2 regions of the Pseudarthrobacter sp. O4 genome follow, and region 2 is predicted to be linked to the other one. Evidence: riboswitches for the same ligand, from Rfam matches in the RefSeq annotation. Region 2 holds a riboswitch; the other holds the start of a gene.

Region 1 (10,088 bases), 500 kb from region 2:
AGCGAGTCACGGCAGGCCAGGCCGGCGGGGATGAGCCCGCGGCTGGCGCCGGTTTCGAGCAGGGCTTCCCACAGGCCTGCGGCGTCCTCGTTGGGGATGTAGATTTCGAAGCCGTCCTCGCCGGTGTAGCCGGTGCGGGCCAGCAAGAGCTCCTGGCCGTTAATTTCGACCTCGACGGCGGCGTAGTACTTGAGCTCGGTGACGAGGGAATGCTGTTCGGCCGGGACCAGGGTCAGCAGAATGGCCTCGGCGTTGGGGCCCTGGACGGCGATCAGCGAGGTCGCGTTGGAGACGTCCTCCACCACGACGTCGAAGCCTCCCTCTTTGCCGGAACCGGCCCTTTCGGCCAGCGCGGCGGCGACCACCTTGGCGTTGCCGGCGTTGGGGACCACCAGGTACTTGTCAGTGCCGTCGGCCCCCGCCGGACGGCGGTACGAGATGAGGTCATCGATGATGCCGCCGTCTTCCTGGCAGATCAGCGAGTACTTGGCCTTGCCCACGGCGATCGCGGAGAGCTTGCCGGCCAGGGCGTAGTCCAGGAACGCCGCGGCGTCGGGGCCGGTGACCCAGACTTCGCCCATGTGGGAGAGATCGAACAGGCCGGCGGAGTTGCGGACTGCGTGGTGTTCGGCGAGCTCGGAGTCGTACTTCAGGGGCATCTGCCAGCCACCGAAGTCGGTGAAGGAGGCGCCGGCCTTCTGGTGCTGCTCGTAGAGCGCGGTGTAGTTCTCAGTCATCGGGGAAATCCTTAGTTTTCGAAGTCTGCTGTGTTGTCCTCGAAAGCTTCGAGGGGTGGGCAGGAGCAGACGAGGTTGCGGTCACCGGCTGCGCCGTCGATGCGGCCCACGGGCGGGAAGTACTTGTCCTGCTTGAGGTGGTGGACCGGGAAGGCTGCCTGCTCGCGCGGGTAGTCGCGGTTCCAGGCGGAGGAGACGACGGCGGCCGCGGTGTGCGGTGCGTTGCGCAGCGGGGAGTTCTCCAGGGTGAAGTCGCCGTTGGCGACCTGCTCGATCTCCTGGCGGATCGTGATCATGGCCGTGATGAAGCGGTCGATCTCGGCGAGGTCCTCGGACTCGGTGGGCTCCACCATCAGCGTTCCCGCCACGGGGAAGGACAGGGTGGGGGCGTGGAAGCCGTAGTCGATGAGGCGTTTGGCCACGTCTTCCGCGGTGACCCCGGTGCGGGCGGTCAGTTCACGAAGGTCCAGGATGCATTCGTGGGCCACGAGTCCGCCTTCACCGGTGTACAGGACCGGGAAGGACTCGTTCAAACGGCTCGCGATGTAGTTCGCAGCCAGCAGCGCGGACTTGGTGGCCTCCGTCAGGCCCTGGCCGCCCATAAGCTTCACGTAGGCCCAGGAGATCGGCAGGACACCGGCGGAGCCGAAGCGTGACGCGGAGATGGCCACGCCAGTCCCTGGCACGGAAGCGCCGGCTTCGTGCGCGGCCTTGTTGGCATCGCCCGGCATGAAGGGTGCCAGGTGGGCCTTGGCCGCGACCGGGCCGACGCCCGGGCCGCCGCCGCCATGCGGGATGCAGAACGTCTTGTGCAGGTTCAAGTGGGACACGTCGCCGCCGAACTTGCCCGGCCGGGCCAGGCCCACCAGCGCGTTCAGGTTGGCGCCGTCCACGTAGACCTGGCCGCCTGCCGCGTGCACGGAGTCGCAGACCTCGCGCACGTCGGCGTCGTACACGCCGTGCGTGGACGGGTAGGTGATCATGATGCAGGACAGCGCATCCTTGTGGGTGTCGATCTTCGCGGCGAGGTCCGCGTGGTCGATCGTGCCGTCAGATGCCGTGGCGACCACGACGACCTTCATGCCGGCCAGCACTGCCGAGGCGGCGTTGGTGCCGTGGGCCGAGGCTGGGATCAGGCAGATGTCGCGGTGCTGATCGCCGCGGGACAGGTGGTAGCCGCGGATGGCCAGCAGGCCGGCGAGCTCGCCCTGGGAACCGGCGTTCGGCTGGATGGAGACCTGGTCGTAACCGGTGATCTCCGCCAGGTCAGCTTCCAGGCCATCGATCAGTTCACGCCAGCCCTCAGTCTGGGAGTCCGGAGCAAACGGGTGGATGGAGGCGAACTCCGGCCAGGAGATGGCTTCCATTTCGGCCGTGGCGTTCAGCTTCATGGTGCACGAACCCAGCGGGATCATGGTGCGGTCCAGCGCGAGGTCGCGGTCGCTGAGCTTGCGGATGTAGCGCAGCAGCTGGGTTTCGGAGCGGTGCGTGTTGAACACCGGGTGCTGCAGGAAATCGGAGGAGCGCACCACCGAGCCGGGCAGCTCAAAGCCCGTTGCAGAGCCAACCGGACCGGCGCCAAAGGCGACGGCTACCGCGGAGAGGATCTCCGGCGTCGTGGTCTCGTCAATGGAGACACCCACCGTGTCCGCGTCGATGGCGCGCAGGTTGATGCCGCGGGCTTCCGCCGCGGCGATGACCTTCTTGGCCTTGCCCGGGACGCGGACGGTGATGGTGTCGAAGAAGGACTCGGAAACGAGTTCGCGGCCGGCCGTCTTCAGCGTGGTGGCGAGGGTGCGGGCGTTGCCGTGGACGGTCTCGGCGATGGCCAACAGACCTTCGGGGCCGTGGTAGACGGCGTACATCGAGGAGACGATGGCCAGCAGTGCCTGCGCGGTGCAGATGTTGGAGGTGGCCTTCTCGCGGCGGATGTGCTGCTCGCGGGTCTGCAGGGCCAGGCGGTAGGCGGGGATGCCGGTGTTGTCCTTGGAGACGCCGACGATGCGGCCCGGGAGGGTGCGCTCCATGCCTTCACGGACGGCCATGTAGGCGGCGTGCGGGCCGCCGAAGAACAGTGGAACACCCAGGCGCTGCGCGGTTCCGACGGCGATGTCCGCGCCCTGCTCGCCCGGAGGGGTGATCAGGGTCAGGGCCAGCAGGTCCGCTGCGACCGTGACCAGCGCGCCGCGTGCCTTGGCGGCGGCAATCACGCCGGACTGGTCCCACACGCGGCCGGAAACGCCCGGCTGCTGCAGCACGATGCCGCTGATCTCGCCGTCGGGCAGGCCCTGGGAGAGGTCCGCGACCTCCACCTCGAAGCCAAGCGCCTCGGCGCGGCCCTTCACGATCGCGATGGTCTGCGGCAGCACATCGGCGTCCAGGACGGTCTTGCCGCCGGCAGCGGATTTGTTCTTGTTGGCGCGGCGCATCAGCAGCACGGCTTCGGCCACCGCGGTGGCTTCATCCAGCAGGGAAGCGTTGGCCACCGGGAGGCCTGTGAGGTCCTGGACCATGGTCTGGAAGTTCAGCAGGGCCTCGAGGCGGCCCTGGGAGATTTCCGGCTGGTACGGGGTGTAGGCGGTGTACCAGGCCGGGGATTCGAGGATGTTGCGGCGGATCACTGGGGGCGTGACGGTGTCGTAGTAGCCCTGGCCGATCATCTGCACGGCCGTCTTGTTCTTTGACGCCAGGCGGCGCAGCTCGGCAAGAACCTCAACCTCGCTCAGCGCGTTGTCCAGGCTGAGGGCGGTTTCCTGGCGGATCGAGTCGGGAACGGCAGTGTCCACCAGGCCATCAACGCTGTCGTAGCCGACAGCCTTCAGCATGGTGTCGATGTCGGCCTGGCGGCGGGCACCAATGTGACGGTCTGCAAACGTGGAAAGGGACGACTGAATCGTCATGAGGAACTCCATAATTCAGGTGGCACTAAGGGTGCCACGATGATTCGGGTTCCTCCCCGCTCTGTCTTGGACCTGAGAGATTCCGCAGACCCTGCTGTTACAGGGCGCCGCTTGCACCGTCGGTGAGTAAGGCCGGAGCCTTGCTGCTTTCCAGAGTTGCCTTGCCGCGGCGGTACATGGGCCTGAGAGATTCCTGGGGAGGATTTGCTCCTACGGCGCCTGCTGAATGTACCGGCAGGACTCTCCCGCCGCAGTTCATAAGCACGCATCACTCGTAAGTGACGCGCTTCACACACTAGCTGCTTTCCCGACTGCGTGCAAGAAAAATAAGTCATTTTTATCCGAGTGTGGTCCCTCTTGACATTGTCGAGTGACGGTGTTCACAATTGTCGCTGTGACTTCGGCAACGACGCCAGCCACCCTGATTCTCCGCTCCTGAGTCAACGGAAGCGGACTAAACAATCCCTGACGAAACTCCCGGATCCGGCCGAGTGATGCGTCACTCGAGGCCCGCCAGCGCTGCTGCACGCGTCGGCGCCGGCGTTTTTTGCGCCCATTTTGGCGCACTCCACCGCACACAGGAAAGAATCCATATGACGGAACTTCGTTCGACCCTCACTGCCGACGGAACAGCCCCAAGGCCTTCATCGCCCCCGCACCTTGCACGCTCGCTGAGCAACCGGCACATCCAGCTCCTGGCCATCGGCGGCGCCATCGGCACCGGCCTTTTCATGGGTTCCGGCAAGACCATTTCGGTGGCCGGGCCCTCCGTGATCTTCGTGTACATGATCATCGGCTTCATGCTGTTCTTCGTGATGCGGGCCATGGGCCAGCTGCTGCTGTCCAACCTGAACTACAAGTCCTTCAGCGACTTCGCCGGCGACCTCCTGGGCCCCTGGGCCGGCTTCTTCACCGGCTGGACCTACTGGTTCTGCTGGGTGGTCACCGGTGTGGCGGACGTGATCGCGATCGCCGGCTACGCCGAGCAGCTGTGGCCGGGCATCCAGCTCTGGGTCCCGGGCGTTGCCACCATCATCATCCTGCTTCTGCTGAACCTGCCCACCGTGAAGGCCTTCGGCGAGACCGAATTCTGGTTTGCGCTCATCAAGATCGTGGCCATCGTGGCGCTGATTGTGGTGGGCCTGGTGATGATCTTCACCGGCTTCCAGTCCAACGCCGGCACCGCCAGCTTCACCAACCTCTGGAGCCACGGCGGCTTCTTCCCCAAGGAATTCATGGGCTTCGTGGCCGGTTTCCAGATCGCCGTGTTCGCGTTCGTGGGCATTGAACTCGTGGGCACCGCCGCGGCCGAAACGAAGAACCCGGAGCACAACCTGCCCCGCGCCATCAACGCCATCCCGCTGCGCGTCATGCTCTTCTACGTCGGCGCCCTGATCATCCTGATGTCCGTCACCCCGTGGACCGAGTTCCAGGCCGGCCACAGCCCGTTCATCGGCATGTTCTCGCTGGCCGGGCTGGGCATCGCAGCGACCGTGGTGAACCTCGTGGTGCTGACGTCCGCGATGTCCTCCGCCAACTCGGGCATCTATTCCACCTCGCGGATGGTGTTCGGGCTGGCCAACGACGGCGACGCCCCCAAGCTCTTCGGCCGCCTCTCCACCCGCAAGGTCCCGCAGAACGCCCTGTTCCTCTCCTGCGTGCTGCTGCTCGCCGGCGTGGCCCTGCTCTACGCGGGCAAGGACGTCGGCGTCGCGTTCGACATGGTCACCACCGTGTCCGCCGTCTGCTTCATGTTCGTCTGGTCCATCATCCTGGCCAGCTACCTCGTGTTCCGGAAGCGCCGCCCCGAACTGCACCAGGCCTCACCGTTCAAGATGCCCGGCGGCATCCCCATGGTCTGGGTGGTCTTCGCGTTCTTCGCGTTCCTGATCTGGGCCCTGACCACCCAGCCGGACACCCTCACCGCGCTGCTGGTCACGCCGATCTGGTTCGCCATCCTGGGCGGAGCCTACGCCGTGGTCCGCAAGTCTCCGCTGCACCAGGCCCGCGTGGCCGAGTGGAAGGCCATGGCAGAGTCGGAAACCCTGGCCGCGGAAGCAGCCGCAGTCTAGGAGCCACCGCTTAAGCACGGCGCCGGAACCCGAGATGGGTTCCGGCGTCGCGCTTTAAGGGACTGCTTAGGACTCGGCCTTGCTGTCATTTTCCGAAGACGGGTGTCGCGGAATGTCCGAAGTCCACCCAGGGTGGGAGTCTTATCCGCGGCTTCTGAGCCGGATTGTCCGTGCCTGGTGGATGGCAGCCAGGGCAACCGCGCTGGCGGTGAGTCTCAGGGCGTGGACCCTGTACCACCGCTTCAGCAGGGGGTTGCGGCGCATCTCGCTGAGCGGTTGTGGGCTGAAGAACAGGTCGGGGTTGATGGACCGGAGCAGGTATGCGGTAGCGGCCGCACCCGTCGTGGAGCTGGCTGCAGCCACTATGAGCCAGACCCTGCTGTTGGAATGATTCCAACCCGCCGCGAGGGCAGCGATGGCGGCAGGGGCGTTGATCGGGGCGATCGGGGCGTAGTAGCGGCCGGGGCTTCCCGCTCCAAAGGGGGACCGCGGGAGTTCACGGCTTGCTTCCGAGGCCGCGACCCGGTGCGGGATTTTGACGAGGGCCTCATAGAGATTGCCGAAGAACCAGTGCGCGTGGCTGAACTCCGCTACACCCAAGAGCCGATCAGCGAGCAAATCTCGACGGCCTGAGGAAATCTGTCCCATGCCCACAATCTACCCCCGATGCTCAGCGCCGGGCCATGTCCATGTGGACGGTCGCCGGGACCGCATCACCCGGGCCATCTAAACCGCGGCTGCTCCCGGTTCAGGAATGCGTTGATGCCGATTCCCATGTCCGGGCTGTCTGGCATGGCCGCCCAGGCGTCCTCCCATTCCTTGTCAATGCCAGAGTGATTCATGTCCGTCAGGTTCACCAGGTGCTTCATGGAATGCATTGAAAAGCGGGAGTGGTTCAGGAGGGAGCTGACAATGGAGCTGCACCGCTCCTCAAACGCATCGTCGGGAACGGCCTCGGCCACCAGGCCGAGGGCCTGGGCTCGGGCTGCGGTAAACGCCTGGCCGGTGAGGAGAATGAACTTCGCGTTGGCGTGCCCGACCTGACGCACGAGCCGCTCGATGCCGGGCCGGGGGTAGATGATGCCGATCTTGGCTGGGGTGATGGCGAATACGGAGCGTTCGCTCGCGATGATGAAATCGCAGGCTGAGGCGATCTGCCAGCCCCCTCCCATGCAGGCCCCGTCAACCATTGCCATGGTGGGTTTCGTGATCGATGCGATGGCTTGGTCGGCCCGGCTCAGTTGGTCGACGCTGGTGTCATCGTCCTGCCGGTCCAGAAGCACCGAGGACAGTTCGCCGATGGCCGCGCCCGCGCAGAACGTATTGCCAACGCCGCGAAGTGCCACGACGGTGGCGTCAGGATCGGCATCAAGCCGTGGCATCAGGTCCTGGAGCTCCAGGCACATGGTCTTGGTCAGGGCGTTCCGCTGGGTGGGATTGTCGATCTCGACTGATGCCACCCCGCCGGTGATGCTGACGTTGATTCTGGGGTTGCGTGCTGAATTGCTCATCGCCGCGCTTCTGCCGTTTCCTTGTTGGTCTTCAAGTGGCCATTGGCCTCAAGCCGCTCGATGTCGTCGTCGGAGAAGCCAATCTCCCGCAGGACCTCCGCGGTGTGTTCGCCCAAAAGGGGAGGCGGTGACAGAATCTCGCTGGCCTCGCCGTCGAGACTCAGAGGCCCCCGCAGAAGCGGCAGTGCGGAACCGTCGCGCCGCCGGCTCTGCTGGACCAGACCCAGAGCGGCCACCTGCTGGGATGCCAGGGCTTGCGTGTAGTCGTAGATCGGACCGCACGGGATGCCTGACTGGTTGATCATCGGGACCCACTCCGCGGCGGCCTTGGAAGACAGCGCCGATTCAATAAGCTCCGTCAGCTGGTCTCTGTTTGCCGAGCGGTCCGCGCCGGTGATGAACCGGGGATCCTCCACCGCCAGTGGAACTTGGAGCAAATCGCAGAACGCCCGCCACTGCTTGTCATTGCCGACGGCGATGTTGATGGGTTCCGTGGCGGTCTTGAATATGCCGTACGGGGCGATCACCGGGTGGTTGTTTCCCTGAGGAAAGGGGGTCTCGCCGAGGCTGAGGGCTCTCTGGCCCTGGAACGCCGAAAGGTTCAGTGCCGTTTCCAGCAGGGACGTTGATACGCGGCTGATGGAGTGGCCGTTGCTCCGTCCCAGCAGTGCTGAGACGATGCCGAAGGCGCAGACCATTCCTGAGGTGATGTCCACAATCGGTACGCCTACACGGTAGGTGTGCCCGGGATCGGCGCCGGTGACGGACATGAGTCCGGACATTCCTTGGATCACCTGATCCAGGCCAGCGTCGTCCTTGAGCGGGCCGGCGGCGCCGAAGCCGGTGACGGACCCGACGACGAGCCGGGGGTTGAGCTCTTCGAGGTGCTCCCCGGTCAGCCCCATTTTCTCCAGGGTGCAGGGCTTGAAGTTCTCTACCAGGACGTCCGCCCCGGCGATCAGCCTGCCTAGGATTTCCCGTCCCTCAGGGGAGTAGAAGTCGAGGCAGACCGATGTCTTGTTGCGGTTCACAGAGTCGAAGTAGAGGCTGTGGTTGTCCTGGAACGGCGGCCATTGGCGGGCTGTGTCGCCGCCGTTGATGCTTTCGACCTTGATGATCTTGGCGCCCATGTCGGCAAGCAACGCGGTGCAGTACGGGCCGGCAAGCGCTCTGCTGAGGTCAACCACGGTGATTCCGTGGAGTGGCTTGATCATGATGGATTCCCTAATTCGTTTAGCACGGAAGTCGGTTGAGCGATGTTCACAAGCTGGCAGGGATGACGAGCGCGCCGACCAGCATGAGCGGGCCGACCACCACCATTGAGAGGCCCCAGCGCGTGAGCAACCTGGTGATACGCGGCCGTTCGTCCTCATCGACGGTGGCCACAAAGGTGGCGCCGACCGTGGAGAATGGCGAGACGTCCACGATGGATGAACATACGCCCAGGGCGGCGATGACTGCCCAGCCGGCGATGTCCCCGGACGCGACCAGCGGCAGGGCCAGCGGCACCAGCGCCGCGAGCATTCCGGTGGTGGAGGCAAAGGCAGAAACCAGGCCGCCGATGGCGCAAATCACGAGCGCAGCAAGAAGCGGAGTCCCGGCGCCGGCGGCTGCTTTGCCGAGCAATGCGACGGCGCCCATGGTCTGAAGCACTCCGACGAACGTGATGATGCCGCCGACCAGAAGGACGGTGGACCAGTCGATCTTGGAGACTGCCGTCTTGCCCGAGTGTGGATCGCAGAGCGTCAGGACGGAGGCGAAGGCGAAGCAGAGGATGCCGATGTCCGGATTCCCGCCAAGGAGCGCCATCACGCTGACTGTCAGGACCAGGCCTGCCATGCAGAGCACGGTGATGATCTGGTTCCGGTTCATCTTTTCCGCCGCCGGCGCCGCCGCACCCGGCTCGCCCAGAACCTGCACCCCGTGAGCCACGACCCGCTGGCTCCGCGCGGCATTGCCGTCGCGCTCAAAGGGGTGCGAGGGATTCGGGCGGCTTGTACTGAACCGCGGGAGATTGCCGAAACCGTCGGCGGTGCGGGTGTTAAGCAACTTGAAGCCGCCAAAGAGGACATAGGCGGCAGCGACCAGGAGCAGGTTTGCGCCAAGGGCGACGGTGAACAGCACCAGCGGGTCAAGACCGATTCCCGCGGCGCGGGCCGTTCCATACGTAACGATGCCGAACAGGCTGGTGGGGGCGAAGGCGCCGGCACTTAGGCCGGAGCCCATCGCGATGCCCATGAGCATGCGGTCGATTTTGTATTTCTTCGCCAGCGGCATGCCGATGGGAGCCATGACGAGACCGGCCAGGGGCGATCCCATGGCCGAGATCCCGGCGGTGAGCGCGAAGAACGCGAGGGGAAGGAAGAATGCCCTGTCCCCGACCTTGCTAATGGCTAGTCCGATAATGCGGTCGATGGTGCCATTGGCCTGGGCAATGGCAAAGAAATAGGTCACACCGACCAAGAGGACCAGGATCCCGACAGGGAAGCCCGCCACCACTTTCTCGATTGTCATGCCTGCCATCCAGATGCCGACGCCGGCGGCCGCGGCAAACATGAGCACGCCGATGTGCACCTTGCGCAGACTGGCCACCACAAATACGCCAACAAAAATGACTAAAGCCGCAATTTGAATACCCATAGGGTCCGTTCTCCAATCAAACATCATCGGTCCACTGGTTGAACCACCGGTTCATTTCTGGAAGTCGGCTGTAATGTAGATCACTAAAGTGGGGCGGTCAAGGGCCAGCGATGATCAGGAGGTCGAATGAGCACTCAAAGCGTCGTCACGGCAATGAGGGTTCTCGAAGCCGTATCGGATAACCAGCCGGCGGGCCTGTCCGAACTCAGCCGCGAGGTCGACGTCCCC
Region 2 (10,088 bases):
GCCGGAAGCGCTGACTGACGCGTCGCCCGGCCCGGTATTAGCCCCGCTCGCCGCCGAGGTACTGCGCCAGCATAGGCTGCGTTGTCCGCCGGTTTATGATCAGGGCGCGCTGTACGTTCGCGGCAGTCGTCAGCTCTTCAAGGATCTCCGCGGTATCCGTCCCGGACGCGGACCCTGTCCCGGACGCCCCACCGGGGGAAGCGCCGGAAGATGCCGGCAGGCTCCGCTGACGCAGGGTCTCTTCGGTGGACCGCGCAGTGTCGTTGAGCTGGCGGAGCAAGTCCCGGAGAGCATCCAAATGCTCGCCCAGGACCTCCTGCCAGGAACCGGCCGGCGCACCGGCGATCAGTTCGACGAGGGTGGCCTGGGCCGGCAGCCCCCATTCCGCCGCCACGGCCGCCGATTCGACGCTCCGGGCCAGCGCTTGAAAGCGCAGGCGGTCCAGGACACTCTCCACTTCGGTGGCGGTGACACTCAGCCACTGGAAGTTCCCCGCCAGGACATGCAGGCGCTGTGTCTCGAGCCTGAACAAGAGCAGTTCCAGCTGACGGCGCTCCTGCCAGAGAGCTGCCGAAAGATCACCTGCACTCATGCGCCCCCTTTAGTCGCCACGCCGGCAGAAACAGTGCTGCCGCAGTTTCAGCCAAGCTTTTTCCTGAGGGTACACGCAGATTGTTGATAGGGTGATAAGTTTCCTCCATGGGTGCTGCGCCCGGGTATCGAACACCGCCTCCCATGGGGGAGTGAGGGACCGTTTGCGGGTGCGGCTCTCGGTGTTTTAAGTGGTTTGACGCTTCGGATCCGGTCTCATGGGGGGACACACTATTGAATCGCGTAGAACGCAACGAGCTGGTCACACAGCACCTTCCGCTGGTGGGCTACCTCGTTTCAGATTTGTGCTCGAAAGCGTCACACCTTTCCCGCGATGACCTGGCGTCAGCGGGTGCCGTCGCCCTGATTACCTCGGCCGACTCCTTCGACCCGGACCTCGGCGTACCCTTCGGAGCCTTTGCCCGCCGGCGCATCCTCGGCGCGTTCGCGGACGAGATGCGTGCGAGCGACTGGGCCACCCGCTCGGCGCGGCGACGGATCAAGGAAACCATGTCCGTCCAGGAGACCTTGGCCGCCGCCCTCGGACGTACGCCCAGCGTCGACGAGATCGCCTCCGCCCTGGGCGTGCAGCAGAGCGTCGTCGAGGCAGCCCTGGCCGATGCGTCCCGAACGCTGACCCCGCTCGACGACGCCGTCGTAGACACGCTGGCAGCGGAGACGCTGTCCCCCGAGCACTCCGTGCTCGCCGATGAACGGCTGCAGTACCTGCGCGCAGCCGTGAAGTCGCTCCCGGAGCGCATGCGCTACGTCGTCGAGGAGATCTATTTCGGCGACCGCACCGTGAAGGAACTGGCCGCGGAACTCGGCTCCACCCACGCGGCTGTGTCCCAGCAGCGCTCCGAAGCCATCCGGCTCATGCGCGACGGCCTGACCGCGCACTACGCGGACGATCCCGAGCAGACCTTTGAACCGCAGTCCCGGATCACGCCGCGGCGCCGGAACGACTACCTTTCCCAGCTGGCCGAGACCACAGCGGGTGGCATCACCCGGGCCATTTTCCCGCAGGGGCCGATGCTCAACGAGGCGGTCTGAGCTTCCTGCACGGCAGATAGTAAGCCCCTTAGCAAGCTGGCCGGGGAAATTTCGGCGGGACGGTCGCCGTCCTGCTGGCCCCTGGGGTAGCGTCGGAAGCATCGGCCTTGCGGTATCGGACGCAACGGTATTGGACCTACTCAGGAGGACGCATGAAAGCAACACCTACGCTTACCGCGAACTGTCAGGCAGTGCTCGTGGACCTGATCGAACTTCACGTCCAGGGCAAGCAGGCGCACTGGAACATCGTGGGGGCGAACTTCCGGGACCTGCACCTTCAGCTGGATGAGATCGTCGACGCCGCCCGCACCTTCGCGGATGACATGGCCGAGCGTATGCGTGCCCTTCACGCCCTGCCGGATGGCCGCAGTTCCACGGTTTCCAAGTCCACTTCCCTCGCGGAATTCCCGGCCGGCCTGATCAGCACCAAGGACGCCATTGACAAGATTGTCGCGGCACTCGAGGCGGCGGTCGGTACCATGCGCAAGGTCCACGACGAAGTGGATGAAGAGGACCCCACGACGGCGGACCTGCTGCACGCGTTGATCGCCAAGTTCGAGCAATTCGCCTGGATGGTGAACGCGGAGACCATGCGCGCCACCGCCAGCGTCACCACCGCGGACAGCAAGAAGTAGCATCCCACACTCAGCCAAACCGCAGTCCAAGCGTCCGGCGCCGGGTTCTTCCCGGCGTCGGACGCTTGGCTTTTAAGCCTTGACATCCGGACGGGTCGGTGAATACTTAAGTATGTGCTTAACAATCAGGCGGGCCAGAAGGGGGAGCGGGAGCTCGACGGCGTATTCCATGCGCTCGCCGACCCCACCCGGCGCGCCATCGTCGCCCGGCTCTGCGAGGGCCCGGCGACGGTTTCGCAGCTCGCGGAGCCGTTTCCGATCAGCCTGCCCGGGATTGTCCAGCACCTTCAGGTCCTGCAAGCCAGCGGCCTGATCCGCAGCGAAAAGATCGGCAGGGTCCGCAGCTGCAGCATCGATCCTGCCACGGTCCGGCGTGCAGAAAACTGGCTGGGCCAGCGCCGGACGCCGGCCGAGCGACGCCTCGACCGGCTCGAGGGCTTTCTGGGTGAGGACAGCCCGGACCGCCCGCCCCAGCCTCCCGACTGAACCAATTCCAGGAGCCCACCATGAACACCCCGGTAACGCACGCCAGCTTCAGCCTGGAACGCAGGCTGAACGCCCCGCCGTCGCGCGTCTTCCACGCGTTTTCCGACCATCCGAGCAAGAAGAAGTGGTTCGCGGGCCCGCCCGAATGGAACCAGGGCGAGTCCAGCCTGGACTTCCGGGTGGGCGGCCGCGAAACCGACGTCGGCGGCCCCGTCGGCGGCTTCGTCTCCACGATGCACGCGGTTTACCACGACATCGTGGAGAACCAGCGGATCGTCTACAGCTACGAAATGCTGCTGGACGGGGAGCGCATGTCCGTTTCGCTCAGCACCCTCGAGCTGGAGCCCGACGGCGGCGGCACCCTGCTGACACTGACCGAACAGGGCGCCTTCTTCACCGGTACCCGGGACAGCGACCAGGCGCAGGTGGCAGGCCGCAAGGAAGGCACCGGCGAGCTGCTCGACGCCCTCAAGGCGTACGTCGAGGGCAACTGAATCCAGCCCGCTATTTGGCGGTCGGCACCTTCCGCAGGACGACGGCGGCAAGGACTGACGCTCCCGCCATCAGTATCAGTGCGATGGCGGCCGTGACATGTACGCCCGAATCAAAGGCGGCACGAGCGGCCGCCATCACTGCTTCCGCCAGCGGGCCGGGAAGGGCTTGCGAGAGTTCCACCGCTCCGGCGAGCGTTTCACCGGCCTGGGCAACCCCGTCCGCCGTTGCCGCCCCGGTGACGCCGCCCGGGAGCCGGAGATTGCCTTGGTACGAGGCGGTCAGGATGGAGCCGAGGATGGCCGTACCCAGCAGTGAACCAACCTCGTAGCCGGTCTCGGAAATGGCAGCAGCCGCGCCGGATTTCTCCGCCGGCGCCGCACCGAGGATCAGGTCGTTAGAGATGGTCTCCGCGGCCCCGACGCCCAGGCAGAGGACCAGCAGGGCCGCCAACAGGATCCCCGGGCCGCTGCTGTGGTCGCCGAAGGCCACCAGGAAGTAGCCCGCGGCGCTCAGCAGCAGGCCGCCGGCCACCACGAAGCCCGGCCGGATCTTCCGCACCAGCGGCACTACCAGCAGGCCGGCCGCGACGGTGGCGATCAGGGCCGGAACCATCGCGACGCCGGATTCCGAGGGGGACTGGCCTTCCAGCAGCTGCAGGTGCTGGGCCAGGAAGAGGATGAAGCCATTGTAGGAAAACAGGGCGAGGACGTTTGCCGTGATGGCCGTGCTGAAGACCCGGTTGCCGAAGAGGCTGACGTCCAGCAGCGGGGCCGCCGTGCAGCCCGCGGCCCCGCGTTCCTGACCGCCTCGCAGCAGGGCCCGCTGCCGCCGGATGAAGACGTATCCCATGAGCAGGCCGAAGCCGATCAGGGCCAGGGGCGCCGGGGCGGGGCCATGGGTGGCTAGATCCTTGATGCCATAGACCACCGGCACCATTACCAGGAGGGACAGGACGATGCTGGGCACGTCCACCCGGCCGGGATTCGGATCGCGCGATTCCGGGATCAGGATGGGCCCGAGCGCCAGCAGCGGCAGGATGATCGGCACAGCGACGAGCAGGACGGCGCCCCACCAGAAGTGCTCCACGAGCCAGCCGCCGAAGATCGGGCCCAGGGCGGCGCCGCCGGAGAAACCCGCAGCCCAGATGGCCACGGCCAGCCGGCGCCGGTTCGGCTCTGGGAAGATGTTGCGGATCAGGGACAGGGTGGACGGCATCAGCATCGCGCCGAAGAAGCCCAGCCCCGCCCGTCCGGCGATCAGCCATTCGGCGCTGGGCGCGAAGGCGGTGACAGCCGAGACCGCCGCGAAGCCCGTGCTGCCGATGAAAAGGAGCCTGCGGCGTCCGATCCGGTCGCCCAGGCTGCCCATGGCCACGAGCAGCCCGGCCAGGACCAGGGGATAAGCATCCACAATCCACAGCAACTGCACCCCGGAGGCGTCCAGGCCGCGGGCGATGGCGGGCAGCGCAAAGGTGAGCGCCGTGTTGTCCACCGCGACCAGCAGCACCGGGAACATCAGCAGCGACAGCGCCAGCCAGTCGCGCCACGGCGCCCGCGGGGCCCGCGGGGCGGATGCCGGCGTTGTGGCGGTGGCTGCAGGAATCGATGTAGTCCTCATAATTAATAACTATACCGTCCAGACGGTACAGTTAAGAAATTCCGGGCCGGACAGGCATGATGGGACCCATGCCCAGAAAACCCGTCGCCCGCGAAGCCGTCCTTGACGCCTTCGAATCCCTGCTCATCGAAGAGGGCGAACGTGCCGCCACGCTGGACGCCGTCGCCAGGCGGGCCGGGGTCTCCAAGGGGGGACTGCTGTACCACTTCCCGAGCAAGGAAGCCATGGTTTCCGTGCTGCTGGAGCGGCTCGACCGGCTCCTCGGCGAGGACCTCGGGAGGATGGCCGCCGCGCCGGAAGGGGCTGCCGCATACTTCATCAAATCCTCGGTCTGGGCGGACACCCCGATGGACCGCGTGTTCGTCGCCGCCACCCGGCTGGCCGAAGTGGCCCACGAAGAAACACTGCAGCGCATTGCCGCCGCCCAGGCGGGCTGGCTGGAACTGCTCGCTGCCGACGTCGGGCCGGGCATGGCCAAGGCGGTGCTCTACATGGGCGACGGGCTCTACTTCAACGCGATGCTGGCCCGAGGACCGGGCGGACCGCTCCCACAGGTCAGCGGGGATGTCGCGAGCCTGCTGGCCGCCGTCGAACGGCTGCGTGGCTGAGCCGGACGGCCGGGCAACTCCCGTCCGCCGAGGTCGCCGGAAGCGCGCGGGGTCGCCGTAATTTCGGGATTTTCCGGCGAATCCGCAGTCTTCCCGCGATTTCGCGTCCGACGGCGGTCCTGGGGCGTAACTCTCTCGCCTGGGTCCGGTCATTGGTTTGCGGACGCGCGCCCGCCATAGGACAATGGGAGCTGTGACTGTTGTCACGAGCAATTGAATATGCCTTTGATCTGCGGCGGGAGAGTTCTGCTTGTAGGTACAAGCGGGCGCCGTAGGAGCAAACCCTCCCCAGGAATCTCTCAGGCCCATGTACCGCCGCGGCAAGGCGACTCTGGAAAGTAGCAGGCTGTCCTCTGACATGCTGTGCTCACCGACGGTGCAAGCGGAGCCCTGCGAACGCGCGGCTGCGCGGAAACTCTCAGGTCCAATACAGAGCGGGGAGGAACCCGAATCAATGTGGCGTACCCTGCGCCGCCTTAGTTATGGAGTTCCTTGTGACTGTTACCCCAGCCTCCACGTCCTTCGTTGACCGGCACATCGGCGCCCGCCGCCAGTCCGACGTCGACGCCATGCTGAAGGCTGTCGGCTACGACACCGTCGATGCGCTGGTGGACACCGCCGTTCCGAAAGACATCCGGCAGGATTCGCCGCTGGCGCTCGGCGAAGCCCTCAGCGAAGTCGAGGTCCTCGCCGAACTGCGCAAGTTGGCCGGCAAAAACAAGACCGCGGTCCAGATGATCGGCCAGGGCTACTACGACACCCTGACCCCGGCCGTCATCCGCCGGAACATCCTCGAGGCGCCCGCCTGGTACACGGCGTACACGCCCTACCAGCCCGAAATCTCGCAGGGCCGGCTTGAGGCGCTGCTGAACTTCCAGACCATGGTCCAGGACCTCGTCGGCCTGCCGATCGCCAACGCCTCCCTGCTCGACGAAGCCACCGCCGTCGCCGAAGCCGTGCTGATGATGCGCAGGGCAAACAAGAACAAGACCGCCCACGACGGCAAAACCGTCCTCGACGCCGACTGCCTGCCGCAGACCATCGCGATCGTGAGGGGCCGCGCCGAAGCGCTCGGCTTCGAGGTCGAGATCGCCGATCTTTCCAAGGGCCTGCCCGACGGCGTCATCAACGGCGTCGTCCTCCAGCAGCCCGGCGTCTCCGGCCGTGTGTTCGACCACACCGCCGTGATCGCGGACGCCAAGGCACGCGGCGCGCTCGTCACCGTCGCAGCCGACCTGCTGTCCCTGACCCTCATTACCCCTCCGGGTGAGCAGGGCGCCGACATCGCCGTCGGCTCCGCCCAGCGCTTCGGCGTCCCGCTGTTCTTCGGTGGTCCGCACGCCGCCTACATGGCCGTCCAGAAGGGCCTGGAGCGGTCCATGCCCGGCCGCCTCGTGGGAGTGTCCAAGGACAACGCCGGCGTCCCGGCCTACCGCCTGGCGCTGCAGACCCGCGAGCAGCACATCCGCCGCGAGAAGGCGACGTCCAATATCTGCACCGCCCAGGCGCTGCTGGCGATCGTGTCCTCCTTCTATGCCGTCTACCACGGCCCGGACGGGCTGAAGGCGATCGCCGAGACCACCCACGGCCACGCCAGGACCATCGCCGCCTCGCTGAAGGCCGCCGGCCTGGACGTGCTGCACACGTCCTTCTTCGACACCGTCACCGTCTCCGTCCCCGGCAAGGCCGCGAACATCATTGCCGCCGCCGAGGCTAAGGGGATCAACCTGCGCGTCATCGACGCGGACACGGTCGGGATCTCCGCCGATGAGGCCACGACGGCGGCCATTGTCGCCGACGTCGTCGCCGCCTTCGGCGCGACTGTCACAGACACTAACTCAGACGCAGAATCCGGCGATGACTCAGACACTGACTCAGGTGACGATTCCGCTTTCCGCCTGGACACCGCCGTCGAGCGCACCTCCGACTACCTCCAGCACCCGGTGTTCAACACCCACCGCTCCGAGACGCAGCTGCTGCGCTACATCCGCCGGCTCTCGGACCGTGACCTCGCGCTGGACCGCACCATGATCCCGCTGGGCTCCTGCACCATGAAGCTGAACGCCACGGCCGAGATGGAAGCCATCTCCTGGCCGGAGTTCGCCTCCATCCACCCCTTCGCCCCGGACTCCCAGACCGCCGGCTGGCGCGAACTGATCGAGGACCTGGAAGCCCAGCTGACCGAGATCACCGGCTACGACCAGGTCTCCATCCAGCCGAACGCCGGTTCCCAGGGCGAGCTCGCTGGCCTGCTGGCGATCCGCGGCTACCACTTGTCCCGCGGCGACGAGCAGCGCAACATCTGCCTGATCCCGGCCTCCGCGCACGGCACCAACGCGGCCTCGGCCGTGCTCGCCGGCATGAAGGTCGTCGTCGTCGCCACCGCCTCCGACGGCACCATCGACCACGCCGACCTGCAGTCCAAGATCGAGCTGCACAAGGACGCCCTGTCCGCGATCATGATCACCTACCCGTCCACGCACGGTGTGTACGACGCCGACGTCCGCGAGGTCTGCGACGCGGTCCACGCCGCCGGCGGCCAGGTCTACATCGACGGCGCCAACCTCAACGCCCTCGTCGGACTGGCCCAGCCCGGCCTGTTCGGCGGCGACGTCTCGCACCTGAACCTGCACAAGACCTTCTGCATCCCGCACGGCGGCGGCGGACCCGGCGTCGGCCCGGTCGCGGCCAAGGCCCACCTGGCCCCGTTCATGCCGGGCAACGCCGCGGATCCGGCCAACGGCGCCGACGGCACCCCGATCTCCGCGTCCCGCTACGGCTCCGCCGGCGTGCTGCCGATTTCCTGGGCCTACGTGAAGCTCATGGGCGGTACGGGCCTGACCGAGGCCACGAAGTCGGCGCTGCTCGCGGCCAACTACATCGCGGCGCGACTCAACGACTTCTTCCCGGTGCTCTACACCGGCGAAGGCGGACTCGTGGCCCACGAATGCATCCTGGACCTGCGCGAACTCACGGCCAAGACCGGCGTGACCGCCGAGGACGTGGCCAAGCGCCTGATCGACTACGGCTTCCACGCCCCCACCCTCGCGTTCCCGGTGGCCGGCACCCTCATGGTCGAACCCACCGAATCTGAGGACCTTGGCGAGATCGACCGCTTCATTACCGCCATGGTCTCCATCCGCGCCGAAATCGACCAGGTGGCGCACGGCGATTTCACCGTCGAGCACAGCCCGCTGCGCAACTCCCCGCACACAGCCGCGGCCGTCATCAGCACCGACTGGACCCGCGAATACCCGCGCGAGCAGGCCGTCTTCCCGGTCCACACGCTCAAGCAGGACAAGTACTTCCCGCCGGTCGGCCGGATCGACGGCGCCGCCGGCGACCGGAACCTGATCTGCTCGTGCCCTCCCCTTGAAGCGTTCGAGGACCACACAGAAGCCGTCGAGGACCACTCCGACGACTCCGCGAACTAAGGACAGCCACCGATGACTGAGAACTACACGGCCCTGTACGAAGAGCACAAGAAGCTCGGCGCCTCCTTCACGGACTTCGGCGGCTGGCAGATGCCGCTCAAGTACAGCTCCGAGCTGGCCGAGCACCACGCCGTCCGTGCGTCCGCCGGCCTCTTCGACCTCTCCCACATGGGCGAAGTCTGGGTCACCGGCCCGGGCGCCGCCGCCTTCCTGGACTACGCCCTCGTGGGCAAGATCTCCACCATGTCCATCGGCAAGGCAAAGTACTCGCTGATCTGCAACGAGGGCGGCGGCATCATCGACGACCTCATCACGTACCGCCGTGGCGATGAGAAATTCCTTGTGGTCCCCAACGCGGGCAACGCCAAGGTCGTGGCCGCGGCCCTGGCTGAAAGGGCCGGTTCCGGCAAAGAGGGGGGCTTCGACGTCGTCGTCGAGGACGCCTCCGCCTCGACCTCGTTGATCGCCGTCCAGGGCCCCAAGGCCCAGGAAATCCTGCTCCGCCTGGTTCCCGCCGCGCAGCACGAGCTCGTCACCGGGCTCAAGTACTACGCCGCCGTGGACGTCCCCTTCATGGTCGGCGGGGCCAGCCAGGAGCTGCTGCTGGCCCGCACCGGGTACACCGGTGAGGACGGCTTCGAGATCTTCGTGGCGAACGACTCCGCCGCCGCCCTCTGGCAGGCCATCGTCGCCATCGCCGAGGACGGGGAGCTGACACCCGCCGGTCTCGCTTCCCGCGATTCGCTCCGCCTCGAGGCCGGTATGCCGCTGTACGGCAACGAACTCTCGCTGGACGGCGACCCGTTTGCCGCCGGACTCGGACCCGTCGTCGCGCTGTCCAAGGAAGGTGACTTCGTCGGCAAGGCCGCCTTGGCCGCCAAGAAGGAAGCCGGCGCCGGAACCACCACGGGCCGCAAGCTCGTTGGCCTCAAGGGCCTCGGACGCCGGGCCGGCCGCGGCCACTACCCGGTCCTCAAGGACGGAAACGTGGTCGGCGAAGTCACCTCCGGCCAGCCCAGCCCGAGCCTCGGCTTCCCGGTCGCGATGGCCTACGTCGACGTCGCGTTCACCGAGCCCGGCACGGCCCTGGACATCGACCTCCGCGGCAAGACGGAGCCGTTCGAAGTAGTGGCACTGCCTTTCTACAAGCGCGCTAAGTAGCCCTTCGG

Evidence for each region. A riboswitch is a leader RNA that binds a small molecule or an ion and turns the genes downstream of it on or off. The one in region 2 is predicted to bind glycine.
Region 1: it holds a riboswitch for glycine, as region 2 does, so the genes downstream of both, gcvP (aminomethyl-transferring glycine dehydrogenase) here and gcvP (aminomethyl-transferring glycine dehydrogenase) in region 2, are expected to answer to the same signal.

Annotation. Positions count from the first base shown of each region.
Region 1 is NZ_CP189591.1:2,795,101-2,805,188, forward strand. It holds gene gcvT (glycine cleavage system aminomethyltransferase GcvT) at 1-737, opposite strand, end outside; gene gcvP (aminomethyl-transferring glycine dehydrogenase) at 749-3,649, opposite strand; glycine riboswitch at 3,689-3,796, opposite strand; glycine riboswitch at 3,798-3,895, opposite strand; gene ACQCSU_RS13015 (amino acid permease) at 4,231-5,709, shown strand; gene ACQCSU_RS13020 (hypothetical protein) at 5,851-6,357, opposite strand; gene ACQCSU_RS13025 (enoyl-CoA hydratase/isomerase family protein) at 6,423-7,220, opposite strand; gene ACQCSU_RS13030 (CaiB/BaiF CoA transferase family protein) at 7,217-8,434, opposite strand; gene ACQCSU_RS13035 (SLC13 family permease) at 8,481-9,860, opposite strand; gene ACQCSU_RS13040 (IclR family transcriptional regulator) at 9,987-10,088, shown strand, end outside.
Region 2 is NZ_CP189591.1:3,295,157-3,305,244, forward strand. It holds gene ACQCSU_RS15380 (carbon storage regulator) at 1-18, shown strand, start outside; gene flgN (flagellar export chaperone FlgN) at 38-592, opposite strand; gene ACQCSU_RS15390 (sigma-70 family RNA polymerase sigma factor) at 826-1,644, shown strand; gene ACQCSU_RS15395 (Dps family protein) at 1,797-2,279, shown strand; gene ACQCSU_RS15400 (ArsR/SmtB family transcription factor) at 2,394-2,765, shown strand; gene ACQCSU_RS15405 (SRPBCC family protein) at 2,786-3,259, shown strand; gene ACQCSU_RS15410 (MFS transporter) at 3,270-4,877, opposite strand; gene ACQCSU_RS15415 (TetR/AcrR family transcriptional regulator) at 4,946-5,485, shown strand; glycine riboswitch at 5,712-5,810, shown strand; glycine riboswitch at 5,812-5,928, shown strand; gene gcvP (aminomethyl-transferring glycine dehydrogenase) at 5,968-8,919, shown strand; gene gcvT (glycine cleavage system aminomethyltransferase GcvT) at 8,932-10,080, shown strand.